3 regions of the Lysinibacillus sp. YS11 genome follow, and region 2 is predicted to be linked to each of the others. Evidence: predicted binding sites of a transcription regulator. Region 2 holds the regulator's gene; each other region holds the start of a gene.
What was found. Region 2 encodes CtsR, which represses protease genes until heat stress. Its sites were predicted from a motif close to ATGGTCAATAAAGGTCAAACA; they were not measured.
Positions count from the first base shown of each region.

Region 1 (10,264 bases), 890 kb from region 2:
ACCGCTAATGGCTGCAGACATTCTACTTTATAACACAAATATTGTCCCTGTCGGCGATGATCAGAAGCAGCATATTGAGCTAACTCGTGACCTTGCAGAACGCTTTAACAAACGCTTTGGCGATGTTTTAACAATTCCAGAAATTCAATTACCTAAAGCTGGCGCACGCATTAAATCCTTACAAGAGCCAACAAAGAAAATGAGTAAATCAGATCCAAATACGAAAGCGACAATTCGCTTATTAGATACTGCGAAAGACATTGAGAAAAAAATTAAATCAGCTGTAACTGACTCTGACGGCATCGTTGCATTTGATGTGGAAAATAAACCAGGTGTTTCAAATTTATTGACAATCGAATCAGCTATTTCAGGGGTAGCCGTTGAAGATTTAGTCAAAAAATATGAGGGAATTGGTTATGGTGGATTCAAGCAGGGTGTAGCAACAGCAGTAATTGAACACCTAACACCTATTCAAGAGAAATTCTATCATCTAGTAGAATCATCAGAATTAGATGTCATTCTAGATGAAGGTGCTGAAAAGGCGAATGCGATTGCTAGTGCTACATTAAAACGTATGGAAGATGCTATGGGTCTTGGTCGCGCACGTCGCTAAACTTACGGCTTGTCTGAGGATCGATCAAAGCCCAAATCAAGCACAACTGCGCAGATGATGATACAGGCTCCTACCGCCATATAAAATTCTGTTGTTTGAAAAATAAATTTGAAAACAACCTTCCATGAATAACCTAGTGTGCGGTAATTTAAATACAATATGAGATTCCCTACAGAGAGGATCATTAAGCCATAACTTACTAAAAATAAAAAGAGACGAAACATAGTAATGGCATCCTTTCTATTTCTTCTTACTTATCATTTATTCACAAAACTATAAAAAAAGACGTCAGCCATTTAAATTTGGCTGACGTTTTTTTATGTTTATCTATTATGCTTCATATTTTTTGAATAGGAGACTTGCATTATGACCACCAAAACCAAGAGAATTACTCATTGCATATTGAATATTTGCTTCTCTTGCTTCGTTTGGAACATAATCTAAATCACATTCAGGATCAGGATCTTTTAAATTGATTGTAGGTGGTAAAATCCCTTCTTTAAGGGCTAATGCTGTGAAAATAGCTTCCACACCACCTGCTGCTCCTAATAAGTGACCCGTCATAGATTTTGTTGAGCTCATTGCAAGGTTATACGCATGATCACCAAAAGCAGTTTTCACAGCTTGTGTTTCGAATAAATCGTTATATGGCGTACTTGTACCATGGGCATTAATATAATCAACTTGTGATGGCTCTACGCCACCATCTGTTAATGCTTGCGTCATCGCACGTGCTGCACCTTCACCCTCTGGAGCTGGAGCCGTAATGTGATGCGCATCCCCAGTTGCACCATAACCTAAAACTTCAGCATAGATTTTGGCACCACGAGCTTTTGCATGTTCATATTCTTCTAAAATGACAATACCCGCTCCTTCTCCGATAATAAAGCCATCTCGGTTTTTATCGAATGGGCGACATGCTGCTTGTGGATCTTGATTTAATGATAGTGCTGTATTGGCACAAAAACCTGCAACCGCCATTGTTACGATTGGTGATTCAGCACCACCAGAAATCATAACATCAGCATCTCCACGCTCAATTACTTTAAAGGCATCACCAATAGAGTTTGTGCCTGAAGCACATGCCGTTACAGAACAAGAATTTATCCCCTTTGCACCAAAGTGAATAGAGACTTGGCCCGATGCCATATCAGGAATCATCATTGGGATAAAGAAAGGACTAACACGTCTTGCGCCACGCTCTTGGAATGTTAAAAATTGTTGTTCATATGTTTCCATCCCACCGATACCAGAACCAATCCATACACCTGCACGTGGAGCTAGCTCTTCATCAATTGTTAGCTGTGCATCTTCCATTGCCATAATAGAAGCCGCTAATGCGTATTGTGTGAAGCGATCCATTTTACGTGCTTCTTTACGATCAATGTATTTTTCAATATCAAAGTCCTTTACTTCTGCGGCGATTTTTGCGGCAAAAAGATCTTTATTTAAACGTGTCAGCTCACCAATGCCAGATTTACCAGCTTTAATGTTTGCCCATGTTTCTTCGATGCTATTTCCTAGTGGTGTAACTGCGCCAATTCCTGTAATTACTACTCGTCTTTTACTCATTGTCTTACTCCCCTCAAGCATTTTTCCTACTTATTTTCCCCATCTCATGGCTACGGCACCCCATGTTAAGCCGCCACCAAAACCTACAAGGACTAATAAATCATCCTCTTTAATCTTACCTGCTTCGAGCTCATCTACCAAGGAAATACCAATAGATGCTGCTGAAGTATTTCCGTATTTATGAATCGTTTTTGACATTTTTTCTGGTGGTAGCTCTAAACGCTCACGTGCAGATTCCATAATACGTATATTTGCCTGATGTGGCACTAGGAAATCAACGTCTTCTTTTGTTAATCCCGCTTTCTCTAATACATTAACAGCCGATTCACCCATTTGTCGAACAGCAAATTTAAACACTTCACGACCATTCATCGCAATTGTATCTTGCTTCGTTAAATAAAGATTCTTTCCGCCTGTACCATCTGCACCAAGTTCAAAGGATAGAATACCTCTACCTTCAGAGACTTGCCCAATGATAGCTGCACTGGCACCATCGCCAAATAATACAGCTGTATTGCGATCTTCCCAATCAACGACTTTAGACAGCTTTTCAACACCTACTACTAAGACATATTTATAAGCATTTGCTTCAACAAAGTGCTTTGCTGTCACTAAACTATATATAAATCCTGCACATGCTGCTGCTTGATCCATTGCTGCAGCATTTACTGCTCCGATTTGTTCCTGAATCATACAAGCTACACTTGGAAAAGTTTGATCCTGTGTGACAGTTGCTACAAGAATTAAACCAATTTCCTCAGGCGTAATACCCGCATTTGCAATAGCTTCTTTTGCAGCAGCTACTGCCAAATCTGAAGTTTCCTGATCATCTGCCGCAAAATGACGTTCTTCAATGCCTGTTCGAGTACGAATCCATTCATCAGAAGTATCCATGATTTTTTCCAAATCAAAATTTGTAACGACCTTCTCAGGAACATATTTGCCTATTCCTATAATACCAGCGTTCATATAGCAACCCCTCAGCTTTCTTACTATCAATTATTAGTAACTGGTCATAATTATAACGCATATAAAAGGAATGACGCAAGATGATTTAAAATTTATGCGGCTAAGGGTAGTGTTCTTTGAATATAGAAGTGAAGAATTTTATGGAATGAGGTTATTCTGTTTAGAGTTTTATCTATCGTACTTTGTTGAGCTTGTTCATTATTTTTCAAAGCACCTTGCATCATGTATGAGCGGTGTTCTTCCCTTTTGGAGCACTTTTCACCCGCTTAGGAGCGCATTCCCCTATTTCAGAGCTGTTCCTAAATACTTTACATTACTAAACATAAAATACTAAATCTCATATTTGTTGTGACAAAATCGCCATGTTTCACATAAATGGTTCATTTTTTTTTGATTTATGTTATGATATGATAATGAATATGAGTAAAACCTTATGATGAAAAAAGTTCGGTTGAGGTGAAATTAATGCAATATATCGTAACGTTCATATGGTCATTCCTACTAGTTTCTATGTTAAACTACGTAGTCAGCTCTGTACTTGGTGTACCATTTGATTTCAAAACTGGGGCAATCGTTTCTGTTGTATTCTCCATCCTTATCTTTATTATTGGAGCAATCATTCCAAACGACCCTACACCAGAAGCTGCAGACCATCATTAATTCAGCTAGAAAAAACCTGTTCAGCTTCATGCCGAACAGGTTTTTTCTGTTATTTTTCCACAACACATTGACCCTCATGCATTTTCACATGCAACGTCTCCCCTGGTAAAACTTCTCCGCGTAATAGTTCTTTAGCAACGGCTGTTTCGATATGTCGCTGTACAAAGCGTTTTAGTGGTCTTGCTCCAAATTGGGCATCTGCACCTTGCTCTACTACCCAATCAATGACTTCTTGCTCGACAGATAAAGTAATTTCTTGCTCTGCGACACGTTTAATCAATTGCTCCACATACTTCCAGGCAATCGCAGTAAAATGTTTAGTAGATAATGCATGGAAGAAGATGATATCATCCATTCTGTTTAATAGCTCAGGTTTAAAATGTTGTCGTAGGGCTGACATGACTAAGTCCTCCACAGCCGCATCATTTTCCTTTGCCTCCATTAAATAACTTGATCCGATATTCGAAGTTAAAATGACTACTGTATTTGTAAAATTCACCATTCGTCCCTGACTATCTGTAATGCGCCCATCATCTAAAATTTGCAATAAAATGTTCGCCACATCAGGATGAGCTTTTTCAATCTCGTCTAGTAGCACCACAGAATAAGGATTTCGGCGAACTGCTTCCGTTAGTTGTCCACCTTCCTCATAGCCCACATAGCCTGGAGGAGCCCCAACAAGTCGAGACACACTATGTTTCTCCATGTATTCACTCATATCAATCCGAATAAAGTGATCTTCTGAATCAAATAACTGTGCAGCAAGTGCCTTGGCAAGTTCTGTTTTACCTACACCAGTTGGACCTAAAAATAAAAAGCTACCAATAGGTCGGTGTGGATCTTTGATACCTGCACGTGCACGCCATACCGCTTCTGTCACTAATTGAACTGCTGTATCTTGTCCAACCACACGTTCATGTAATGTATCCTTTAAACGTAATAGTTTTTCACGCTCACCCTCTACTAATTTTGTTACAGGGATTCCTGTCCAACGTGAAACAATTGCAGCGATTTCATCTGCTGTTACCTCTTCACGTAAAATACGAGATTCTGCACCGTTCTCTAATTCCTTTTCAAGTACCTGAATGTCTTTTTCAAGTGTTGGAATTTTACCATGACGTAATTCAGCAGCTTTATTTAGATCATATTTACTTTCTGCCTCATCTAGATCACGACGATATTTATCCAATGTTTCACGTTTTTTCTGAATATCGTGTAGTTTTTCTTTTTCTGCTTCCCATTGTTGTCGCATGCCCTTAGATGATTCTTTTAACTTAGTTAATTCTTCGCGTAATTGCTCCAGACGTTTTTTACTTGCCTCGTCCTTTTCCTTACGCAATGCCTGTTCCTCAATTTCAAGCTGCATAATACGACGTGTGACTGCGTCTAATTCCTGTGGCATTGAATCAATTTCTGTACGAATCATTGCACAAGCCTCATCAATTAAATCAATGGCCTTATCAGGTAAAAATCGTTCTGTAATATAGCGATTGGATAGTTCTGCTGCCGCAACAATTGCTCTGTCATGAATACGTACTGCGTGATGTAATTCAAAGCGTTCCTTTAAACCACGTAAAATGGATACCGTATCCTCTATAGATGGCTCACGTACTAGTACTTGCTGGAATCGACGTTCTAAGGCAGGATCCTTTTCAATGTACATACGATATTCGTCTAAGGTAGTAGCACCAATACAGTGTAATTCACCACGTGCTAGCATAGGTTTTAGCATATTTCCTGCATCCATAGCGCCATCTGTTTTTCCTGCACCTACGATCGTATGAATTTCATCAATAAATAGAATGATTTGTCCTTCTGATTCTTTTACTTCTTTTAGCACACCTTTTAAGCGTTCTTCAAATTGTCCACGATAACTTGCACCAGCGATTAACGCACTCATATCTAATTCATATAATACACATTCTTTCAAGCCTTCTGGTACATCACCTTTAACAATACGCTGTGCTAAACCTTCCACAATTGCGGTTTTACCAACTCCCGGTTCACCGATTAATACAGGATTATTTTTTGTTTTACGTGTTAGAATACGAATTACATTTCGAATTTCTTCATCACGCCCGATAACAGGATCCATCTTGCCATTTTTTACTTCTTCAATTAAATTGCGTCCAAATTGTTCTAATGGTTTTTTATTGTCTGTTTGTTGAAATTGCATAGCTAGCACTCCTTTTATTCATATTTCTCATTATTTATATACCCATTCTTATTCACTAGAAAAAAGTTTGACCTTTTTTGACTAACTTTATTTTACATCACTCGACAATGCTTAGCAAAGAAATCGCCCTAAAATTTTTTCACTAATTATGGAAGTTTACGTTATAATAATGGTATGTTTCTATGTTTTAGTATCGAAATCCACTATCCTTTTGTAATAATCGCCATTTATTACAAAAAGAAAGCGATGTGTTGGAGATATGGTTTTAATGGATAATATGTTTGAAAAAATTAAAGATCTTTTTCAAAACCACGGTGTTTTTATCAAAGTGAATAAAGGAAATAAAATTTTTCTAGAGGGTGAACGGGCAAAAGAAATTTATTACATCCAATCAGGTGTTATTTCGATTAGCCAAGAATCCGAGACGGGTAAGGAATTAACCATTCGTATTTGTGGCCCTGACAGCATAATAGGAGAAGGTTCGTTATTTTGTAATCTCGTCTATAATTCGATGACTGCCAAAGTTTTAGAACCCTCTACGTTGTATGTTTTGAGTCGTAAATCTTTGGAGCATTTACTAGAAGAGCAGCCGACAGTTATGGTGGAATACATGAAGTGGCTACAAACAGAAAACTTAAAGCATCAGAGTCGTTTGCGCGATTTAGTGTTAAACGGAAAAAAAGGTGCTCTATTTTCAACGCTCATTCGGCTGTCCAATACGTATGGTAAACCTGTAGAAAATGACTCGATTTTTATTGATTTTCAGCTAACAAATACAGAAATTGCAAATCTGTGTGCGACAAGTCGGGAAATGATTAATCGTATGCTGAATGATTTAAAAAAACATGAGATTATCACTTTTGATAAAGGATTTATTACCATTCATGATTTACAATTTTTAAAAAATGAAATTGCCTGTGAAAATTGTCCATTACAAATATGCCGTATCGATTAGTTTCGTTACAAGCAAAAACCCTGCTTATTTTTCAATAAGCAGGGTTTTAAATAAGCCATTTTAACGTACGCCCAATGCCATTTTGGCATAGCGTGACATTTTATCTTTCGACCAAGGTGGATTCCATACAATATTAACATTTGTACTTTTCACTTCTGGAAGTTCACCTAACGCCGTATTCACTTGATCCACAATGACTGGACCAAGTGGGCAGCCCATAGATGTTAGTGTCATCGTAACAGTTGCAACACCTTCATCATCTAAATCCACATCATATACTAAACCTAAGTTGACAATATCAATGCCAAGCTCAGGATCAATTACGTTTTCTAAAGCACCTAACATGCTATCTTTCATATCCTGATCCATTCGTATTTCTCCTTCCATCATAGTGTTAACCTTATCATAGCAGATGCACCCTATTATGCCAAATGCTGTGCAAGCCATGCTGTAGCTGCTAGCATACCGTCACGTGGTACAGCATGTCCAGCCCGTTTGTTAACCATGAACTTTAAATATTCAGGGTTTGCTTCATAGTATTCCCGTAATGTTTCATAAAATTTATACGTTTCATGAAAAGGAACTGTTTTATCTAATTCTCCATGCCAAAAGAATACAGGGCGGCCCGCGAATTTTTCTGGTGTTAAACTGACATCATATTTAGCAAGGGCTTCATTAATTTTTTCAACGTCTTCCTCTGACATCGGCCAGTTAACTCCGCTTTTAGCAAATTGTTGCAATTGGTATTCACCCAATTTTATAAAACCAGGTGCACCCATGCATATTGCAGCTGTTTGTATCCAATCATAAAGTTTCAGACAGCCTGATGTCACGATGCCACCCATTGAAGTGCCTCCTATGCCAATTTTATGACTAGCTAATAAATTTTTATTCTTTAATTCATCATATAATTGTTGTACTTCATGAATAGAATTTAAAACAATGTCCCAAAAATTTAAATTCATTTGCATTTCCGTTAGGCCTTCGCTACGCTCACCATGAAATTTTGCATCTGGCAATAGGACACGCACCCCTTTATGCACCAATTGGTATGCATAGTGTAAGTTATGTTCTTTTGCACTCATAAAGCCATGCAAAAAAATGACTACCGGGGTTTCTTCATTCATATTGTCTGTATGTATATGTAATAAAGGAATATTTCCCCACACTTCTTTTTCTACAAACATTATTGTCACTCCCAACTATTCTCTCATCTTTATGTTAGCAAACTTTTTTCACTGTGACAAAATTTTGACGAATGTAAGACAAAGAGATACTATTCAAACTATAGGAAAGGGGCAACGAGCTATGAAACCGCATTTAATCGTATTAGACTTAGATGGAACTTTATTAACAGATCAACAGCAAATTTCTGCAAAAACGAAAAAAACATTATTGCAGGCTAAGGAACAAGGGCATCAAGTGATGATTGCGACAGGACGTCCTTACCGAGCAAGTACTATTTATTATCAAGAACTTGGGCTCACTACACCCATTGTTAATTTTAATGGCGCATATGTGCATCATCCTAAAAATGTCTCTTGGCAACATATGCACACACCAATTGATTTAAGTGTCGTACATGATGTCGTTGATTCTATTAACAGTTATGAATACGAAAATATTATCGCTGAGGTAAAAGATGAAGTTTATGTTCACACAGAGGACGATCGTATCTTAAATATCTTTAATATGGGTAACCCAAAAATTACACTTGGCGATTTATACACACACCTCTTGGAAAATCCTACAAGTTTGCTGATTCAGGCAAATGAAGCCAATTCGGTTATTATACGTGATCATTTACAGGCAGTGCATGCTGAAGTCATTGAACATCGTCGATGGGGCGCGCCACTTCATATTATTGAAATTGTGCGTCGCGGCTTAAATAAAGCTGTGGGTATTGCACATGTGGCAAAAGATTTAGGTATTCCTCGTGAGCGCATCATCGCATTTGGTGATGAAGACAATGATTTAGAAATGATCGAATATGCTGGACTTGGTGTAGCGATGGGGAACGGTATTTCAAGTCTTAAAAACATTGCCAATGAAATTACGACAACGAATAATGATGATGGAATTGCAAAAATACTCATTGAACGCTTGAAATTATCATAGTTAAGTAGTAAGTTCAAGTTAACATTCCATTTTTACCAGTTTAACTTTATTCAGTGGTACCCCTTCCATTTATCTAAAGTGAGTATCTACTGAATAAAGTTAAAAAGCTTTAAAAGTAAGTTGAAATTAGGGGGACAAGAGAATGAAGATTTTTACGGATAGTGGATGTGATCTACCAAAATCTTACTATGAAGAAAATGATGTCGTGCTACTCCCTTTACGAGTGCAATTGAACAACAAAGAATATGAAGATGTGATTTCAATTGATTCCAAAGAGATCTATGATGCAATACGCCAAGGTGCTCAGCCAAAAACATCACAAGTGTCACCTGAGCTCTTTTTGAAGCATTTTGAGGAGCTAGCCAAAAATGATGAAGAAGGTATTTATATCGCTTTTTCATCAGAATTATCAGGCACATATAGTACTGCTCAAATGATTCGCAATCAGGTACTTGAGCAGTATCCTTCCTTAAAACTAGTCATTATCGACTCTAAATGCGCATCACTAGGCCATGGCCTTGTCGTGGAAGAAGCTGTACGACTGCGAAATATAGGAGTATCCTTAGAAGACATGGCCTCTAAAATAAACACCCTTGCACCTCAGGTCGAGCATTTATTTACTGTAGAAGACTTAGATTACCTTGCAAAAGGTGGTCGTGTATCAAAAGCTAGTGCATTTTTAGGTGGCCTTCTTAGTATTAAGCCTATTTTAAATGTAGAAGATGGCAAACTTGTACCGATTGAAAAGTCACGCGGTCGAAAAAAAGCACTTAATCGTATGTTAGATTTAATGCAGGAGCGTGGTGGCAGCTTTACAAATAAAATCGTAGGTATTAGCCATAGTGACGACGCTGCCTTTGCGAATGAAGCAAAAGCCTCTATCCAGGAGCGTTTTTCACCTCAAGCTGTGCAAATTACCATGATAGGTTCCGCGATCGGCTCACATGTCGGACCTGGGACTATTGCAATTTTCTTCACAAATAAAAACTTTGAAGGCTAATAAAAAGCATGCTAGGATGGCTCCTGGCATGCTTTTTTGTCGTGTTATTATTATTGGACGTCTTGCTCCTGACGACGAACTTTCCCTCGTTTAATGATGATGACAACAAAGCCAATAAAGATCACCCATACTAAGCCAAGAGCCACCATATAAGGAGTGTTTAAGCCTTCATCATTGCGAACTTGATAAATTTCAACCATT
Region 1 covers NZ_CP026007.1:760,074-770,337, reverse strand. Annotated here, with positions in the region: gene trpS (tryptophan--tRNA ligase) at 1-613, shown strand, start outside; gene LBYS11_RS03515 (YuzI family membrane protein) at 616-837, opposite strand; gene fabF (beta-ketoacyl-ACP synthase II) at 944-2,185, opposite strand; gene LBYS11_RS03505 (beta-ketoacyl-ACP synthase III) at 2,216-3,154, opposite strand; gene LBYS11_RS03500 (YjzD family protein) at 3,620-3,814, shown strand; gene LBYS11_RS03495 (ATP-dependent Clp protease ATP-binding subunit) at 3,864-5,990, opposite strand; gene LBYS11_RS03490 (Crp/Fnr family transcriptional regulator) at 6,259-6,945, shown strand; gene LBYS11_RS03485 (metal-sulfur cluster assembly factor) at 7,006-7,314, opposite strand; gene LBYS11_RS03480 (prolyl oligopeptidase family serine peptidase) at 7,368-8,132, opposite strand; gene LBYS11_RS03475 (Cof-type HAD-IIB family hydrolase) at 8,254-9,063, shown strand; gene LBYS11_RS03470 (DegV family protein) at 9,206-10,063, shown strand; gene LBYS11_RS03465 (alpha-amylase family glycosyl hydrolase) at 10,114-10,264, opposite strand, start outside.
Region 1: the regulator CtsR is predicted to act here: its motif matches at 6,055-6,075, upstream of LBYS11_RS03495 (ATP-dependent Clp protease ATP-binding subunit).

Region 2 (10,264 bases):
CGCGCGATTCTTCAGTAGCTTCTACTTGGATAATCGGGATTGCCTTTTGAGTAACTGTAGCAGAATGTTGAAATGCTCCACGTGGGCCTTTTGCAACCATTTCTACTTCTTCCACCATCTTATTCCATTCTCCACATCCAGGGCATCTTCCCATCCATTTAGCAGATTCATAGCCACAGCCTGAACATACAAATTTCGTTTTTTTCTTTGCCAAATTGCTTTCACCTCGAATATTTGTTCTTATCCTTAATTGTACAGAAAAAAAGACAGCTTGGCACTTAAAGCCTTACTGTCTTTCCTTGAAATTATTTAGAGATGGAAACTCCCTCTTTTTTCTTTACAACAAACTCATCGTTTACGTAATCAATGACAACCTGATTACCCTTTTCTACATTACCCTTTAGTAATTCTTCTGATAATCGATCCTCTACTTGTTTTTGTAATGCACGACGTAAAGGACGAGCACCATATTGAGGGTCATAGCCTTCTTCAGCAATTTTTTCAAGTGCTGCATCAGTCAGCTCTAACGAAATGTCTTGCTCTTGCAAGCGTTTTGTTAAAGCATTGCCCATCATCGCAATGATTTCTTTTAAGTGCTCTTTTTCTAATGCGTGGAAGACAATCATTTCATCGATACGGTTTAAGAATTCTGGACGGAATGCTTTTTTCAATTCTTCTAACATCGTACCTTTCATGTCTTTATGCTTAGACTCTGCACCACCTACATTGAAACCAAGGTTCTTTTGGTATTTTAATGCATCCGCACCAACGTTTGAAGTCATAATGACCACTGTATTGCGGAAGTCTACTACACGTCCCTTAGAGTCTGTTAAACGACCATCTTCAAGCACTTGCAATAGAATATTGAATACATCAGGGTGTGCCTTTTCAATTTCATCTAATAAAACGACTGAATATGGCTTACGGCGAACTTTCTCTGTCAGTTGGCCACCATCATCGAAGCCTACATAGCCCGGAGGTGAACCTACTAAACGAGAAGTCGAATGTTTCTCCATGTACTCGGACATGTCAACACGAATCATCGCATCCTCATCGCCAAACATTACCTCAGCAAGTGCTCTTGCAAGCTCTGTTTTACCAACGCCTGTAGGTCCTAAGAAGATAAATGAGCCAATTGGTCGTTTTGGATCTTTTAAGCCTGCTCTTGCACGACGTATTGCACGAGAAATCGCTTCTACTGCTTCTCCTTGCCCTACTACACGTTTGTGTAACTCTTCTTCAAGCTGTAATAACTTCGAAGATTCTTCAGAAGCAATTTTAGCTACTGGGATTCCTGTCCACATTGATACAACTGCTGCTACATCATCCACAGTCACTTTAGATTCGGCTTTACCTTGCTCTTCTTTCCAATTTTTTCGAGTAGCTTCAATTTCATCCTTCAGCTTTTGCTCTGTATCTCTTAGCGCTGCTGCCTTTTCAAATTCTTGACCTGATACGGCTGCATTTTTTTCAGAACGAACATTTTCAAGCTTATCCTCAAGCGCCTTTAAGTTTGGTGGTACTGCGAATGAGCGTAAGCGTACTTTAGAACCTGCTTCATCGATTAAGTCAATCGCTTTATCTGGTAAGAATCGATCAGAAATATATCTATCACTCATTTTTGCCGCTGCTTCAATGGCTTCATCTGTAATTTTCACACGGTGATGTGCTTCATAACGATCGCGTAAGCCCTGAATAATTAGAATAGCCTCTTCCACTGTCGGCTCATCCACTTGGATTGGTTGGAAACGACGCTCTAAGGCCGCATCCTTTTCAATGTACTTGCGGTACTCATCAAGTGTTGTGGCACCAATACATTGAAGCTCCCCACGTGCTAAAGAAGGTTTTAAGATATTTGATGCATCAATCGCACCTTCAGCACCGCCCGCACCAATTAATGTATGCAATTCGTCAATAAATAAAATGATGTTGCCTGCTTGGCGAATTTCATCCATCACTTTTTTCAAACGATCTTCAAATTCTCCACGATATTTTGTACCTGCAACAACTGTCCCCATATCTAGTGTCATTACACGTTTGTCACGAAGGATTTCTGGCACCTCGTTATTAATAATTTGCTGTGCCAATCCTTCAGCAATCGCTGTTTTACCAACACCTGGCTCACCAATCAATACAGGGTTATTTTTCGTACGACGCGATAAAACTTCAATAACTCGTGTAATTTCCTTGCTTCGGCCAATAACAGGGTCTAAAGTACCTTCACGTGCAATTTGTGTTAAATCACGTGCTAGGCTATCTAATGTTGGTGTATTGGCAGCTTGGGCTGCTTGTTGACCAGATTGTGCATTATCATTATTACCTAATAGCAATAATACTTGCTGGCGAGCTTTATTTAAACCGACTCCCGCATTGTTTAAAACGCGAGCTGCCACGCCCTCACCCTCACGTATAAGCGCCAATAATAGATGCTCTGTACCGATATAGGAGTGACCTAGTTTACGTGACTCATCAACAGATAATTCAATTACTTTTTTAGCTCTTGGTGTATAATGAACGATTGGACCGACATCTTCTTTGCCTTTACCAACTAATTCTTCAATGCCAGCTTCAATCATTTGAGGACTAATATCAATGGCTTCTAACGCTTTCGCAGCAATACCGCCGCCTTCACGTATAAGCCCTAATAGAATATGCTCTGTACCGATAGATTCGTGCTTCCAACGAATAGCCTCTTCCTGAGCAAGCTGTAATACTTTTTGCGCGCGTTGTGTAAAACGATTAAACATCATATAAATCCTCTCCTTTTTCCCCATTTATAGGCTTATTCGCATGTTCTTGAGATAATGTCTCACGAAGCATCTCCGCTCGTACACGATCCCGCTCAGCAGGTGGTAATGCCTCACCTGCATAGTGCTGTAAAAAACCTGGTTGCATACTAACAACACATTCATTTAAGGTCGTTGTTTGTATACCATCAATCAATTGTAAATCTACTCCTAAACGAACATTAGATAGGCAAGTAGCAGCTTCCTCACTTGTTAAAATTCTTGCATGTGTAAGGGTACCTAAAGCTCGATATACGCGATCTTCTAGCGCAAGCTCTGCCTTTTCCATTAATTTACCTCTTGCATGCCGCTCTTTTTGAATAATCTTTTCAGCGACACTTTGTATATCTGCTAAAATATCTTCCTCTGTCTTCCCAAGTGTAATTTGGTTAGACACTTGATAAACATTCCCTAAATTTTCGCTTCCTTCACCATATATACCTCTTACAGTCATTCCTAAGCGTGTCATGGCATTTATAATTTGATTCATTTGCCCAGTTAATGTAAGAGCGGGTAAATGCATCATGACGGATGCTCGTAGACCCGTACCAATATTCGTTGGACAGCTTGTTAAATAACCAAAAGTATCTCGAAAAGCATACGGTAATACTTTCTCTAGGATACGATCAATCTTATTTGCTTGTTCATAAGCACTTTGAAGTTGAAAACTTGCTGTCATACATTGAATGCGTAAATGATCCTCTTCATTCACCATAATGCTAACGGATTCGTCTTCAGAGAGTAGTATAGAGCCCACTTGCTCTTTTTTAGCCAGTTGCGGGCTAATCAAATGCTTTTCTACAAGAATTTGACGCTGTAAAGGGGTTAAATCCTTTATAGCAAAATAAGCATAATCATTTTGAAGAGTTGGGCTATCGCTGACAGCATGTGTAACGGCCTGTTCCACTTGCAGTGCCTCATTTTCTGAAAACGCTAATGGAAAACGATAGCCATCTAAATTTCGTGCAAGGCGGATCCGTGTACTAATGACGATATCTGAGTAATCATCTTTGATATGCATCCAAGTTGGTGTCGCACGCTCTAAAAATGATTCAATCATCATGTCACATCACCACCTTCAAATTGTAGATGCTTCTCTAGCTCTTTAACTTCATCACGTAGCTTCGCCGCTTCTTCAAACTGTTCTTCATCTACGGCGGATTTCATACGCTTGCGGATATCTTCTATTTGCTTTTTAATAACATACACATTACTGCGAGCACCAGGCATTTTTCCAATGTGTTGGGGACCTGCCTGAATACGATTAAAAAGCTTTGGCAAATGATCTCCAAATGTGTCATAACAGCTTGGGCACCCGAATTTTCCTTCTTTTAAAAATTGCTTATACGAAAATCCACATTGTGGGCATGTTTGCTGTTGTGGTTGTACCTGTTGTTTTTCCCCCACCTTTTGCCATGTAGGAGAGCCAAACCAGTTAGACAATAACTGTTGAATAGATACTGGCTCTTGTTTAAACTCTGCATGAAATGGATGGAATTGTGAGGCGCAGACGTCACAATAATGATGCTCTACTTTTTGCCCACTTTGAACTTGTGTTACTGTAACTGTCGCATTACGTTGTTTACAATGTTCGCATATCATTTCCATCACCTCACTATTTTTGTTGTTCATATTTTATTGTTGTCAGCATTGCTCGCAATATTTTTGATCGAATGACATCTCTTAATGGGAGATGCAAGTCGATCGTGGAGCGATCAATTGCTGCTAACATTAATTTCGCTTCTCGCTTGGAAATTACCTGCTCATCAATGAGTCGATAAACCAAATCTTCTGCCATTGTTTGTGATGCCCCACCTTCAATTTGCCTGAGAACATCGTCGATTAGATCAATCTGTGAATTCGCGCGGACACGTAAAATTCGAATGTATCCACCACCACCACGTTTGCTCTCAACAAGGTAACCCCGCTCGGCAGTAAATCTTGTATTAATAACATAATTTATTTGTGATGGTACACATTGAAATTTATCAGCGATTTCACTACGTTTAATTTCAATATGCCCTTCCCCACCTAATTCAAGCACTTGCTTTAAGTAACCCTCTATGATGTCTGATATATTACGCATTTTAGGAATACACCTCGCTTGCTTCACTGACTTTGACTATCTTTGACTTTCTTTGAGTATATTATACAAAACGCTTGAAAAAAATTGCAATGATTTCGCCCATAGAAAAGTGGAAAGTCTAGAAAAAGGCTTTTTAAGAGCCGAAAAGAGCCCTTTTTCGATCATTTGTTTACGGTTTAATAATTTCCTTATACACCTAATGTACCCTTATTCGTCATAGAAAAAACGCAAGCATATGCAACTAGCATATACTTGCGTCTATGAAAATTATACCCAGCGACCAACAATTGGATAACGCCAAGGTTCATCAGACAATGCTTTTACGATACCGATGATCGGTACCACAAATACCATAATGCCGAAAATGATTAAAAATGGTAAGCCAATAAGGACAAAGCTTAAACCAACAGAGATAGCAATTAAAACACCCATGACAATTTGGAATAGCAGTGCTTGAATAGAAATTGCCTTTACTTCCTCATCCGAACTAATTAAAAAGAAAATAATGGGCACTAACCATGGCGCAAAAAATGCACTTGCGTGTATGATTACTTTAGACCATTTAGTCTCCATATATATCAACCCTTTCTTTGAACTTTATTCTATGTTTTATGTACTACTATTTACGGAACTATACCCGCAATAGTTTCACATTAAGAAAGATTTTTTAAAATTTTTTTGAAAGGCTGTGAGGAGCGTTGGAATTTAACAACACATTAGCAAATGAATATGAAAAGGGTATTCGCCGTACATTGCCTAGTTATGATGCCATGCTACGTTTAATACAAACTTTTTATCATTCTAGGCTATCAGAAAATGCTAACATGCTAGTCGTGGGAGCAGGAAGTGGCAATGAAATTATACAGCTTGCAGAAGGAAGACCTCACTGGTCATTCACTGGCATTGATCCATCAGAATCCATGCTTACTATAGCTAAAGAGCGTTTACTCACTCTTCCTAATGATATGTCATTCCATCAGGCTACAATACTTGATGCTTCGCTGCCCTCTACTCAGTATGATGCGGCAAGTTGTGTTCTCGTCTTGCATTTTATTCATGATTATAAAGAAAAGCTCGAAACAATAACAGAAATAGCAAGACATTTGAAACCTGGAGCACCATTTGTCCTTGTTTCAAAATATGGTCAGCTAGGCTCTTTAGAAACAGAACTACAATTTGATTTATGGCGTTCTTATTGGCTACAGCATACTAGACTTTCTTTATCCGATGTAGCAGAGATGGAAAAATCCATTCGTTCCCTTTCTTTTATGAGTGAAGAAGAAATTTTAATACTTTTACAAAGTGCAGGTTTTACTAAACCTTCTAGATTTTTTGCCACTACTTTGTTCGGTGGTTGGGTATGCTTTAAAGAGGAGCGCTAACATTTTGTAGTAAATAATTTGAGGTGAAAACCGTGATAAGCACCATTGGCATTACAAAGCAACAACAATTGTTAAAGGATTTTCCATTAGAAGAGATACATCAGCAAGAATTTGAATGGTATTGGGTTGATTTTAATTGTCCTACAGCCGAGGAGGAATCATTGTTGGATACATTTTTCCACTTTCACCCTCTCGCTATTGAAGATTGCTTAATGAGGTTGCAGCGTCCTAAGCTCGATTTTTATGATGATTTTCATTTCTTTGTCATTCATCGGGTAAACGAAGAGACGTTAGCTGCGGAGGAGGTTAATATTTTTGCCTCCAATAAATTCATCATAACCTTCCATAAAAATCCTGTCCCTGAGATAGAGAAGGTGCAAAAGATGCTGGAAACCCAACCGAAGAATTGGGAGCGAGGTACTGTATACCTAACGTATCAAACTATCGATAAAATTGTTGATAGTTATTTTCCACTCGTTTACAAAATTGAAGATCATCTAAATGCTTTAGAAGGTGAACTTACATACCAAAGTAATGTAAATGCCATGAAAATTGTCTTCGAGTTCCGTAGTGACTTGCTTGACTTAAGACGTACTATTTTACCAATGCGTGATCTTTTATATCGCATTCTCAATTCTTACCGTTTCTCACTAAAAAAATCGGAGAGAGCTTATTTTGGAGATATCTACGACCATCTACTTAAGCTAACAGAGATGGTTGAATCTAATCGAGAGCTTACAGCAGACATGCGGGATAGTTATATGGCTATGAGTTCTAGCCGAATGAATGGCATTATGATGACTTTAACAATTGTATCAACTATCTTTATACCACTTACCTTCATTGCTGGTGTGTATGGGATGAATTTCGATAACATGCCTGAACTACATGGGCAATACAGCTATTTTATTGTACTTGGGATTATGATAATTATCGTTATCTTTATGTTGGCTGTCTTTAAACATAAAGGCTGGTTTAAACTGTTTAAACCATAAAAAGACTGCTCGTTTTAATGAAAACGAGCAGTTTTTTTAATCTATTAATACGGTCCTCTGTCATCAATCTTATTATCACCCTGCTGTGGAAATAAAAAGTAGGCTAATACCCCTGATCCCAAAGCTGCACATATGGTAATTAATAATTGCTCAACATCTGGTACCTCAGCATGATAGTTTCGTAGCATATAAACAGAACCAATGGCAACAATCACCATGACAGGAATAACAAATTTAAAACGTTTTTTCTCCATACCACCCCTCCTTCCATTTTTTATTTTCGTACGATTTTTAGATTGCTAAACAGTTCGTATTTTACAGGTTTCCTATTTTAAATTCAAATTTACATCGCTTCACCATTTGGACTAACAATAAAGTAAAAAAATAAAGAAATATCCAATTTTTTAACCAAATATTCAGCAAATAATAGTAAAATAGATTTAATCCCATTTATTTATTAAATATACAAACCTAACAAATTTCAAAAGTGCTTATTTACTTACAATTTATTATGGATATTAAGAATGGAGCAAATAATAATGAGTTGGTTTTCAAAAAATAGTAGTTCTAGCTACGCAATTACATTAACACCTGAAAATTTTAAGAGCGGTGTACAGTTAGATGTATTGAACCACCCCAATCTTCAAAAACAATTACAACTTTTAAATTTAACACTTGAGGATTTAGCTATCATTAAGCAGCTACAGCCTTTAGCTAAAGACTTAATTCCTGAAATGGTGGAGAAATTTTATGCAGCCATTAGTTTGAGCCAAGATTTACTTGATATTATTAATAGAACATCACATATTGATCGTTTGAAAATCACGTTACATAAACATTTAAGTGACATTTTTGAAAGTCATATTAATGATGCCTACATTGCTGAACGAAAAGCCATTGCTGAGGCTCACGTTCGAATTGGCTTGCAGTCAAAGTGGTATATTGCCTCATTCCAGTCACTCACTACTACTTTTGCAAACTTTGTGAACGAGGTGGATATTTCTAAAACAGATGCTATTCGTGCTATAAACGCTTTTTGTAAAATCATTAATTTTGAGCAACAACTCGTGATTGAGGCATATGAAAAAGAGGAAGAACGTATTCGCTCAGCAGCAGATGCAACAAAAAATTCCCTTGTAACGACGATCCAAAGTACTGCAGAAGAGCTTAATGCCATTAGTGAAGAAACAGCCGCATCATTATTAGTGATTTCCTCACAAACAGATGATATTGCTGTAGCAACCAAGCAAGGATTGAACTTCGTAGCAGATACACAAGAAAAATCAAGACGAGGCCAACAGCAATTGAAAGAACAAAATGATTTAATCCAAGTTATTTTGCAAAGTGTCAATGGTCTTGAGGTAACGATGAACCAACTACGTACCTCTTCACAAAAAATTTCTGAAATCGTTGGGCTAGTTACAGGCATTGCTGATCAAACCAATTTATTAGCATTAAATGCTTCTATTGAGGCTGCACGAGCTGGAGAACATGGGAAAGGCTTTGCAGTAGTGGCTGAGGAAGTTCGTAAACTTGCGGAGGAAACAAAAAATGCAGTCCAAAATGTTTCTCACCTTATTAAGGAAACAGAAAGTAATATTACGACTATGGCTAATTCAGTTACTAATGTTGATCAAAAAATTCAACATAGTGTCAATACACAAGAAAGTTTATCCAAGTCATTTAATGATATTGCTGATGCAGTTTCTGGCATTCAGCAGCAATACGTAAATACATCTAGAGATATTTCAGCTATATCTAATTTAATCACTGAATTATCGCAAGGTGCTACACTAGTCTCTTCTTCTTCCGACTCGCTCATTAATGTTGTCAATGAACTAAATATGTAAAATAAAAAAGGGAACTCATTTGGAGTTCCCTTTTTCCTTAATGCGGCAATGCACGTTTTTGTTTACGGTGCTCTCGTCTTGCTGGCCCAGTTTCAAATAAACGCTTCTCTTCATCTGTTTCAGGATAGATTGAGGGAACTGGTACGGGTTTCCCTTCCTCATTTACTGCAACCATTGTGACAAATGATTCTGTCGTTAATTTTTCCTCGCCAGTCTCAATATTGCGAGAAACAACGCGAACATAAACCTCCATTGAAGAACGTCCTGTAGACGAAACAATACTCTCGATTTCAAGAATATCTCCTACATGTGCAGCGGATAAAAAATCAACCGAGTCAATAGAAGCTGTCACTACAAGGCCTTTCGCATGTTTCATTGCTGTAATAGCAGCAATTTCATCAATATAAGCTAACACTCTTCCACCGAAAATAGAATTGTGATTATTTGTGTCTGGGGGTAATACGAGACGCGATTGAACCGTACGTGATTGGCTCATGGGTACAGCGTTGTTTGGCATAATTCTTGCAACTTCCCTTCTCATGTTGTTCTTTCGTCATCGTATCGCAGAAAAAGAGCTGATGCAAATTTAGAACGATTTTTTCATCGAAATAAATTTCATATCAGTCATTTCTTCTATAGCCCACTTAATTCCTTCACGTCCATAACCACTCATCTTTACTCCACCATATGGCATGTTATCTACTCGGAATGTCGGAATATCATTAATAATGACAGCACCAGCCTGTAATTCATCTGCTGCATATAAAGCATCTGACAATATATTCGTGTAAATACCTGCATTTAGGCCAAGGTCCGACTCATTTACAAGTCGAATTGCGTCGTCTAATGTTTCATATGAAACAATTGAGACGATTGGTGCGAATGTTTCCTGACAAACAATTTTCATATCAGCTGACACATTCGTCATAACTGTTGGCGTTAAAGTACGTTCAGTAAATACGCCTCCAGTTGCAATCATAGCCCCCTGTTCTTGTGCCTCCTCAATCCATTCCCTAATACGTTCCACTTCATTTGGATTTATCATGGCACTAACATCTGTTGTCTTCTCTAATGGATCTCCTACTATAAGCTTTTCTGTTTCTGCAACAAATGCTTTAGTAAATTCATCAATAATAGAGGAATGCACATATATACGTTGTAACGA
Region 2 covers NZ_CP026007.1:4,450,602-4,460,865, forward strand. Annotated here, with positions in the region: gene radA (DNA repair protein RadA) at 1-214, opposite strand, end outside; gene LBYS11_RS22365 (ATP-dependent Clp protease ATP-binding subunit) at 306-2,750, opposite strand; gene LBYS11_RS22370 (protein-arginine kinase McsB) at 2,740-3,849, opposite strand; gene LBYS11_RS22375 (UvrB/UvrC motif-containing protein) at 3,846-4,388, opposite strand; gene LBYS11_RS22380 (CtsR family transcriptional regulator) at 4,402-4,872, opposite strand; gene LBYS11_RS22385 (DUF4870 domain-containing protein) at 5,140-5,445, opposite strand; gene LBYS11_RS22390 (class I SAM-dependent methyltransferase) at 5,571-6,254, shown strand; gene corA (magnesium/cobalt transporter CorA) at 6,287-7,249, shown strand; gene LBYS11_RS22400 (hypothetical protein) at 7,294-7,503, opposite strand; partial or broken gene LBYS11_RS24160 (protoglobin domain-containing protein) at 7,789-8,334, shown strand; gene LBYS11_RS24165 (methyl-accepting chemotaxis protein) at 8,455-9,099, shown strand; gene LBYS11_RS22410 (acyl-CoA thioesterase) at 9,137-9,616, opposite strand; gene LBYS11_RS22415 (aldehyde dehydrogenase family protein) at 9,686-10,264, opposite strand, start outside.

Region 3 (10,264 bases), 700 kb from region 2:
TTTCTTAAAAACCCATACTATGTGGAGGAGCTACGTCCAAAAACGGGTCTTCAAACAGAGGTATCTTCTTATGTGTTAGCGTTGGAAGATACGCAAATCCTTATACAAAAACTGACGGATTTATTAGACTTTATGATTCCTCTCTATCGACAAGAAGGTAAATCACAGCTTGTTATTGCTTTTGGTTGTACTGGGGGTCAGCATCGCTCAGTGACATTAGCAGAATTTTTTGGTGCATATTTTGCGGGCAAGGAAAATACGGTTATTACGCATCGTGATATTAATCGTAGAAAGGAATGAGTGAATGGGGAAAAAGCAAACAAAGCTTGTGGTAATTGGTGGTGGCACAGGGCTCTCCACGTTACTTCGCGGTCTGAAGCATCACCCATTTGATATTACTGCTATTGTAACAGTAGCAGATGATGGTGGATCTTCAGGTCGTTTACGTGATGATTACGATATCCCACCGCCTGGTGATGTACGCAATGTGATTGCAGCATTATCAGATATTGAGCCCCTTGTAGAGCAAATGTTTCAATACCGTTTTTCGGCATCTGAAGACTTACGAGGTCACTCCTTAGGGAATTTAATGCTTACAGCCCTTACTGATATTACTGGTGATTTCAATCATGCTATCAGTGAGATGGGAAAGGTTTTAAAAGTTCATGGTCGAGTTATTCCAGCAGCTAATAAAAAAATCACCCTACATGCTGTGCTTGAGGACGGTTCAATTATCGAGGGAGAATCAAAAATCCCGACAGCGACGAAACGCATTAATCGCGTTTTTTTAGTACCTGAAAATGTGCAACCGTTGCCAGAAGCTATTCGTGCAATACTTCGTGCAGATTATATTTTAATAGGACCAGGAAGCTTATATACAAGTATTATTCCAAATTTGCTTGTTAAGGAAATAGGTGAAGCAGTTGTTAAGGCTAAAGGAAGAAAAATATATGTTTGTAATTTAATGACACAAAAGGGTGAAACCATTTCTTATACAGCAGGCGATCATGTAACAGCCATACATAAGCATGTTGGCCATGATTTTATCGATTCCATCTTAGTAAATGATGAAGAACTCCCTAACCCTGTAAAAGAACTGTATAAAGAAGAAAGAGCGGAACCAGTAACATTTGACGTAGCAAAGCTTGAAAGTATGGGTTTAGAAGTTATCAAACGAGACATTGCTACAATTCGACCTGATGGAACGGTTCGACATAATGCTACAAATGTTGCAGAGTGGCTGGTAGATTATGCTGATATTTACCATCAAAAAGTAAGAGGACCAATAATAGAAACATAATGGCTTTATTGTATATGGTAAGATGAACATATACATAGAAATCATGATTGAAAGGGGGGCGTGATATGTCTTTTGCTTCTGAAACAAAAAAAGAATTGACACAAATAGAAGCGGACAATCATTGTATGAAAGCAGAAGTTTCTGCCCTAATTCGTATGAATGGTTCATTATCCTTTGCAAATAAACAACTAAGCTTAGACGTGCAAACCGAAAACGCTGCAATTGCCAGAAGACTATATACGATTATGAAAAAATTGTATCCGTACAATGTTGAATTACTTGTTCGTAAGAAAATGCGATTGAAAAAAAATAATGTGTATATATGCCGTGTAAGAGAAGGAGCGCGTGAGCTATTAATTGATTTAGAAATCATCTCAGACGACTTTCAATTTAACCATACTATCTCAAGAAAGCTCATTCAAAAGAGCGGCCAAAAAAGAGCTTATTTAAGAGGAGCCTTTTTAGCAGGAGGTTCCGTCAATAATCCAGAAACATCGGCTTATCATTTAGAGGTTTATTCTTTATATAAAGAACATGGTGAGGCATTAATGGATTTAATGAATGAATTTGAACTCAATGCCAAAACAATTGAACGTAAAAAAGGCTTTGTAACTTACTTAAAAGAAGCAGAAAAAATTTCAGATTTCCTTAATATTGTTGGAGCGCATCAGGCTATGATGAAATTTGAAGATGTTCGGATTTTGCGAGATATGCGTAATAGTGTCAACCGTATTGTGAACTGTGAAACTGCCAATTTAAATAAAACCATTGGAGCAGCATTACGGCAGGTTGAGAATATTCGATTTATTGAAAATTCAATTGGTCTTGATCAACTACCGGAGAAGCTTCGTGAAATAGCACGTCTCCGTGTTGAATACCAAGATGTGACATTAAAAGAGCTTGGTGAAATGGTATCTAGTGGAACGGTTAGTAAATCAGGTGTTAACCATCGATTGAGAAAAATTGATGAGATTGCGGATGCATTAAGGCGTGGTGAAAAAATAGGTGGTTAAGTTATCATACTTTTCAGGTATGAATGTCATGCTAATCGCTTATTGTTCTTTTGCCAGTAAGTAAGGTAAGATAAAACTAATAGACGAACGGTAGTGAAGGGGAGTTTTGAGAATGATTGAGAGAAGAGTCCAGGTTAAATTAAAATTAGGACTACAAGCTAGACAAGCAGCACTATTTGTGCAAGAAGCAAATCGTTTTAGTGCTGATATCTTTCTAGAAAAAGATGAGAAAAAAGTAAATGCCAAATCCATTATGGGTGTTATGAGCTTAGCAGTTGCTAAAGGTACCGAAGTGACTTTAAGCAGTGAAGGTAACGATGCTGAGCAAGCGGTTACAGCATTGGCAACAATTATTGAAAATGAAGATTAACATTCATTAAATACAAAAGGCATCACAGAGCAATTCTGTGATGCCTTCTATTTTTTATTTATTATCGCTACGGTGCATAATATGATCGATTAAACCGTATTCTTTTGCACGTTCAGCAGTCATGAAGTTATCACGATCTGTGTCTCTTGCAATGACTTCAAGTGGTTGACCAGTGCGTTCAGATAAAATGCCATTTAATTTCTCACGTAAGAATAGAATACGTTTAGCAGCAATTTCAATTTCTGTCGCTTGACCTTGTGCACCACCTAGTGGTTGGTGAATCATGACTTCAGCATTTGGTAAGGCAAAACGTTTACCGGGTTCTCCAGCTGCAAGTAGGAAAGCACCCATTGATGCAGCCATACCAATACAAATTGTTTGTACCTGTGGTTTAATGATTTGCATTGTGTCATAGATAGCCATACCAGCCGTAATGGATCCGCCAGGTGAGTTAATATAAAGAGAGATATCTTTATCTGGATCTTCTGCTTGTAGGAAAAGAAGCTGAGCGACAATGGAGTTAGCAACATTGTCATCAATAGCACTTCCTAAAAGGATAATACGGTCTTTAAGTAGACGTGAATAAATGTCATATGCACGCTCACCACGACTAGTTTGTTCAATAACTGTAGGAATTAAATTCATGTTAAATCCTCCTTAAAAAGCTAAATTCGAATACCTTTGCTGAAAATTTTCCTTTGTATTTCAGCTGTATCCTTATCATACACATTATAGTCAGGGAAGGTCAAATATTAACCCTGCTAAAGTGAAATTAAAAAAATAAATTGTTTTTGCATTCTATGGTTGAATTATATAGGATAGGCTTGTATAATGATTAAGGTTATAAGGTTTAAAGTACAGGACACTATTTTGCAGGTATGCTTCAAAAATGAGGGTTATCTACATCATGCTTTTCGTAAGCCTAGAGTGAGTACTTTTTTTTTGTGTCTTTTGCCCTCGTGGTGTAATGGATAACACGTAAGATTCCGGTTCTTGCACTGGGGGTTCGATTCCCTCCGAGGGCGCCATTTTACTGATCAATTGATATACTGTTATAGCTCATCTCCTAATAAGTAGTTTAGCAGCCTGCTTACTGGAGATCGAGAGGAAGAATAAAGGGAATACTGTCCTAGTTGGCATTATTCCCCTATTTATTCCTTTCAAACCTTCAAAAAAGCAACAACTCCAAATTATTTTTTAGTGAACATACTGTACGTGAGACTAGTAATAGTCGAAAAAAAAGAATCCTATCTGAGGGGATTCTTTTTTTTGCCTAAATTTATCGAAATTTGGCATGGTTCTTATTGTATATATATTAGTTTTAGGTTAATTTTCTTGTTATTTATACATGTTTTTTCAAATTATATGAATTTATTATAAATTTATATGAAAAAATATTTAATTTTATGCGAAAAGTTGTTGTCTAAATACTATAATGTTAATATAATTGACCTAATAGTCTAACATTTCCGAATTGCGAAAAATAATACGTAATTCGGAAAATTATCGAACTAGGGGGAAATACAATGAAAAAAACAGGTTGGATGTTACTGATGATTATTGCAGCTTTAACATTAGCACTTGCAGGTTGTGGTACAAAAGATGATGCATCTTCAGGTAGCTCATCTTCAGAAGATGGTGGAGATGGCAAAAAAGTTTACAAAGTAGGTACTGAGGCAACTTTTGCACCATTTGAATCTGTTGACGATTCAGGGAAAATTGTAGGGATTGATGTCGATATTCTACAAGCTATCGCAGATGAGATGGACTTTGAGGTTGAGTGGAATAATATTGGATGGGAGCCAGTGTTCCAAACAATTAAGAACGGTGAAACAGATATCGGTGCTTCTGGAATCACAATTACGGAAGAGCGTAAAGAATCATTTGATTTTACAGAACCGTATTATGAGTCTCAGTTATTAATTGTTGTGAAAGAAGATTCAAAGATTAAATCTCTTGATGAATTAAAAGATAAAAAAGTATCTGTACAAATCAATGCAACTGGTCATATGGCAGCGAAAAAGCTACAAGGGGAAGCAAGTACAAATATTATGGCTTTTGAAAGTCAGCCAATCGCTATCCAAGAGATGCTAAATGGTAATGTTGATGCAGCTATCGGAGATAATGCAGTAGTTTATGAATATATCAAAGCTCACCCAGATCAAAAACTAAAAGTAATTGAAGATGATGCATTCGAAAAAGAATACTATGGCTTCATGGTTCAAAAAGGGAATAAAGAATTGCTAGATAAATTAAACGAAGGTCTTAAAAAGATTAAAGAAAACGGTAAATTAAAAGAAATTACAGGCATTGATTTTCAATAAAAATGAATGAAATGATGCTACTAACATAGTAACTTTGCTAACAGCTCATTTATTAATTGTAATTTAAAGGGGAATGGGGTTTTCGGATGGACATCTTTGACTTACGCTGGGACATTGTCTGGAACTACCGAGATATGTTTATACGAGGTATTGGCGTAACACTTATTTTGACACTTAGTGGTTATTTTGGCGGTATTCTATTAGGACTATTTTTAGGCCTTGGAAAATTATCGAGTAAAAAATGGATTTATTGGCCATCTAAACTATATATCGATTTATTCCGTGGAACACCGATGCTTGTACAAATCTTGTTAATTCACTTAGCAGTTATTCCAACAATTTTTGGTCATTCTTTAGGTTATATGGTATCAGGGATTACAGCGCTTATTTTAAACTGTGCTGCTTATAATGCGGAAATTTTCCGTGCAGGGATTCAAAGTATTGCAAAAGGGCAAATGGAGGCTGCTCGCTCTCTTGGATTAACGCATAACCAAGCGATGCGTAAGGTCATTTTACCTCAAGCATTTAGACGTATGATTCCGCCATTGGGCAATGAATTTATTGCATTATTAAAAGATTCTTCACTCGTAACTGTAATTGCAGCACCAGATATTTTATACGCTAGTAAGGTCGTAGCTGGTGCAAGCTTCCGCTTCTGGGAACCGTATATCGTTGCAGCATTATTATATTTAGTGTTGACATATGGTGTAACGAAGATTGTAGCATTTATCGAGAAACGATTTAGCAATAGCTATGTCCCTCGTAAAGCTAAGGTAGAAGGGCGGGAAGCTAGATGATAAAAATTGAAAACCTACACAAATACTTTGGCAAGCTTGAAGTATTAAAAGGAATCGATTATGAAATTCAAGAAAAACAAGTTGTCTGTGTTATTGGGCCGTCTGGTTCAGGAAAAAGTACATTTCTCCGTTGCATCAATATGTTAGAAGAAGTAACGGATGGTGCTATTTATATTGAAAATGTAAAAATTAATGATCCTAAAACGAATATCAATGAAATTCGCGCTGAAGTGGGTATGGTGTTTCAACAATTTAACTTATTCCCGCATATGACGGTTATCGATAATGTCACGATGGCACCTATGCAAATTCGTAAAATGAATCGTACAGACGCAGAAGCTTTAGGACATGAGCTATTAAAAAAGGTCGGGCTCGACAGCAAGGCCTATAATTATCCTGAGCAGCTATCAGGTGGTCAGCAACAACGTGTGGCGATTGCTCGTGCCTTAGCAATGAAGCCAAAAGCTATTTTATTTGACGAGCCAACTTCAGCACTTGACCCTGAAATGGTAAAAGAGGTGCTAGATGTTATGAAAAATCTAGCAGCTGAAGGGATGACAATGGTAGTTGTGACACATGAAATGGGCTTTGCTCGTGAAGTAGGTGATCGAGTAGTCTTCATGGATGGGGGCTATATTGTAGAAGAAGGGTCTCCAGAGGAACTATTCGGCAATCCCCAAAGCGACCGTACGAAAGCGTTTTTAGGAAAAGTATTATAAAGCTGAAAAAGCGAACGACATGCTCGTTCGCTTTTTTGTGCTTTTCTTATTTAATGAAGGGGGTTAGATGTTGTGTCGAATGCATTCAGCATCGTTTGCATATCCTGTTGGGAATACTGAGGCACCTGATAATAGCCGTGTTTATTTTGATAAATGGATAATTCGTATCCCATTTCAATACAGTTAGGAATACTATCCGCAACAACGCGACGAACTACAGGGTTTGTTGTCTCCAACGCAGCAGTTGTCATACATTTTGCTGCTCCTTTTTGAGCTCCAAGTAAAAATCCAGAAATAGCTTCATCATTAATTTCATTAGCGTTTTGCATCGGCTTTTTTGGTTGACCAGGATTTAGGCCATATTTGAAATCATTTCCTGTTTCCATTTGGTAGCGTCCTGTTGGAACAGATGGATCGTGTCCTGTTTTAAAGGACTCTACGATCGTATTGTACATACCAAGAGTGAAATTATATTGGCGATCCAAAATGTTGAGTAATTCAGGATCTTTTACATGGGGACGCAAAATAATCGCTTGGTTCATACCTGCAATAATTTCGCCAATTGTTTCATGCATGTCCATCATTTCATGTCCACCATGATTTAGGCTATGTTGTTGATTTAAATTTGTTTGGTTTGATGATTCATTGTAAAACGATTGTGACAAAAAAAACGCCTCCTCAATAATTTTTTGTTGCAGTATTTAGTATGTCGTGTCAATTCAATTTCATACGGTATAAATGTAAAGGTAAAAATGTAGACTAAAGATAGAAGGAAAAGCAAGTCAAGGAGGCTTAAAATTGAAAAAGTTACTTGGACCAATTGGAATAATTGTCATCATTCTTGTTGTAATCGCCTTATTATTTATACCTAAATACAATAGTCTGGTGACAGCCGAGGAAAATGTTGATTCTAAATGGGCACAAGTTGAAAATCAGCTCCAACGTCGCTATGATTTGATTCCCAATCTAGTGGAATCTGTGAAAGGCTATGCGAATCATGAGCAAGAGGTGATAGCGAATATTACGGAAGCACGTGCACAAATGGGAAGTGCAAGCTCACCAGAGGAGCAAGCTGTTGCCAATGATGCTTTAACTGGCGCTCTTAGTCGTTTACTAGTAGTTGTAGAAAATTACCCAAACTTAAAGGCAGATGCAAACTTCCGCCAGTTAATGGATGAGCTAGCAGGTACGGAAAATCGTCTGGCAGTAGCACGTGAGGATTACAATAATGAGGTACAGCAATTCAATAAACATGTTAAACGTTTCCCGGGGAATTTAATGGCAGGGATGTTTGGCTTTGAACAAAAAGAATACTTTAAAGCCACAGCAGGAGCTGACAAAGCACCATCTATCGATTTTAGTCAATCGGGTACACATTAATGAAACGCTGCATTGTACAGATAATCATCGTTTGTTCGGTGCTTCTTTTTTCTCGAATCTAGCAGAAGCAACAATGCCATCACCGATGAAAAATACGTATATACATGACTTTGCCAATGTAATTTCTGCGAATGTCAAAGAAGAGATAAATCAATATTCCGAGCAGTTGGATCAAGGCACGGGTGCTGAAATCATGGTAGTCACAGTTGATAGTCTTCATGGACAAGAGCCGAAAATGTATGCGACAAAATTGATTCGGTCATGGGGCATTGGTGACAAGGATAAAAATAACGGTGTCCTAATTTTAGCTACCTTAGGTCAAGGGGAAGGAAATAACGACGTTGTAATTGCCGTGGGTCAGGGACTAGAAGGAGCATTACCAGATGGTAAATTAGGACGCATTTTAGATAATGCATTTTATCCCTCAGCAAGTGCTGGTAATCTAGACCAAGCATTTCAAGCAACCTATTCTGAAGTTTTTCACGCTGTTGCCCAAGAGTATAATTGGAACGGTGATTTGCCAGCGCAAACAAAAGAAGAGGATGACATACCCACTTGGTTAATTATCCTAATCATTATCGTTGTTATTATTATCTATTCATTCTTTTCGAAAGGCGGCGGAGGTCCTCGCTCTGGAGGCTATGGCGGTTATCCAGGAAGTTTTGGTGGAGGACATTCGAGTAGAGGGGGCTTTGGCGGATTTGGTGGCGGATCTTCTGCTGGTGGGGGAGCAAGCAGGAAATTTTAATAGAGGTATGGCGAACTATTCTATATAGTTCGCTTTCATTTTGGCTTAATTAAAAACCTCTCAATTATTGACAATAATGCTAGAATTGTTATAATTTAAATATATCGACAAACGATATAGCGTAAACTGATATAGGGAGGAATCATTTTGAAAAAAAGATTTTTATCTGCATCGTTAGCAATTATTTTAACAACCTCTGTAGTTATTCCTGCAACAATGCAAGAAGTCCGTGCTGCAAATGAAACTAATAGCACAGTAACAGCACAAGAAGAACGTGTGTCAGCGCAGGAATTTTTGAATTTAGCTGTAACAACTTTAACATTCCAGCACGGTTCAGATTCAATGCGTCAACAAATTATTGATAAATGGGTCAAGGCTGGAGAATTCACAGATTTAAGTTTGACAATTAAACGTGATGAAGCGGCTCGTATTTTAGTTAGAGCGTTAAATAAAGAAGAAAAAGAGACTTCACTTGCTGACTATTTAGAGAAGGCCAATAAGATTGGTTTATTTAATGGCTTATCATTAAATACAGAAGCAATTTCAAAACAAGATGCAGTAAAAATATTAAACAATGCAAAACAAATAAAAAATGGTTCCAATCATGAAGGTGTAAAGGAAATTTCAGTTGAAGACTTTATGAAAAATCCTGGTAATTTTGGTTATGAACTTTCGCCAGATGGCAATTACATTACTTTTTCCTCTGCTTGGGAGAACAGAGCGAATGTTTTCGTGAAAAAGATGAATGATGATAGTGAGCCTGTTCGTGTTTCCAATTCAAAAGATCGGGACGTTGCAGGATTTTACTGGAAGGATAATAATTTACTATACGTAAAGGATAAAGGTGGAGATGAAAACTTCCATATTTATTCTACAACATTTAATGGCTCTGAGGAAAAAGATCTAACGCCATATCCAAATGTCACAGTTGGGATATTAAGTGGCCTACAGGGTGTTAAAGATGAAATTCTTATCATGATGAATAAGGAAGATGCAACAGTTTTTGATGTCTACAAGTTGAATGTAAAGACTGGGGAAACAACTCACGTTGCAAAAAATCCGGGTAATATTACGAGCTGGCTAGCCGATCGCAATGGAAATGTGCGAATTGCCGTAGCCTCAGATGGTGTGGAAGGAACGATCCTTTATCGAGATTCTGAAAAGGATGAATTCAAGCCATTTATTGAAATGGAAGCTGGAGATGAAGTAATGCCACTAGCTTTCTCAAAAGACAATCAATACATTTACGCTACATCTAACAAAGGTAGAGACAAAGTAGAAGTTGTGAAATACGACTTAAAAGGTAATGAAGAAGTAATTATGTCTAATGATCAAGTAGATGTTTCTGGTGTCTTATATAGTGCCGAACACGATAAATTGCTATATGGTGCGTATATAACAGATAAACCACATTACCAATTCTTTGACGAGAACTTTGAAAAGCTTTTCCGTAAAATCCAAAGCAAGCTGAATGTGCATGAAAGTGAGCTTGGTATCAATGATTACAATAAAGAAATGACCAAATTTATTGTGAGTGTTTCAAGTGATACTGTCTATGGAAAATATTATTATTACGATTCTACGACAGATGAATTAACCGAGTTGGCCACTTT
Region 3 covers NZ_CP026007.1:3,751,890-3,762,153, reverse strand. Annotated here, with positions in the region: gene rapZ (RNase adapter RapZ) at 1-300, shown strand, start outside; gene yvcK (gluconeogenesis factor YvcK family protein) at 305-1,300, shown strand; gene whiA (DNA-binding protein WhiA) at 1,366-2,313, shown strand; gene LBYS11_RS18875 (HPr family phosphocarrier protein) at 2,426-2,683, shown strand; gene clpP (ATP-dependent Clp endopeptidase proteolytic subunit ClpP) at 2,738-3,328, opposite strand; tRNA gene LBYS11_RS18865 (tRNA-Arg) at 3,637-3,711, shown strand; gene LBYS11_RS18860 (basic amino acid ABC transporter substrate-binding protein) at 4,210-5,007, shown strand; gene LBYS11_RS18855 (amino acid ABC transporter permease) at 5,094-5,804, shown strand; gene LBYS11_RS18850 (amino acid ABC transporter ATP-binding protein) at 5,801-6,523, shown strand; gene LBYS11_RS18845 (spore coat protein) at 6,574-7,188, opposite strand; gene LBYS11_RS18840 (LemA family protein) at 7,322-7,903, shown strand; gene LBYS11_RS18835 (TPM domain-containing protein) at 7,821-8,651, shown strand; gene LBYS11_RS18830 (S9 family peptidase) at 8,799-10,264, shown strand, end outside.
Region 3: the regulator CtsR is predicted to act here: its motif matches at 3,415-3,435, upstream of clpP (ATP-dependent Clp endopeptidase proteolytic subunit ClpP).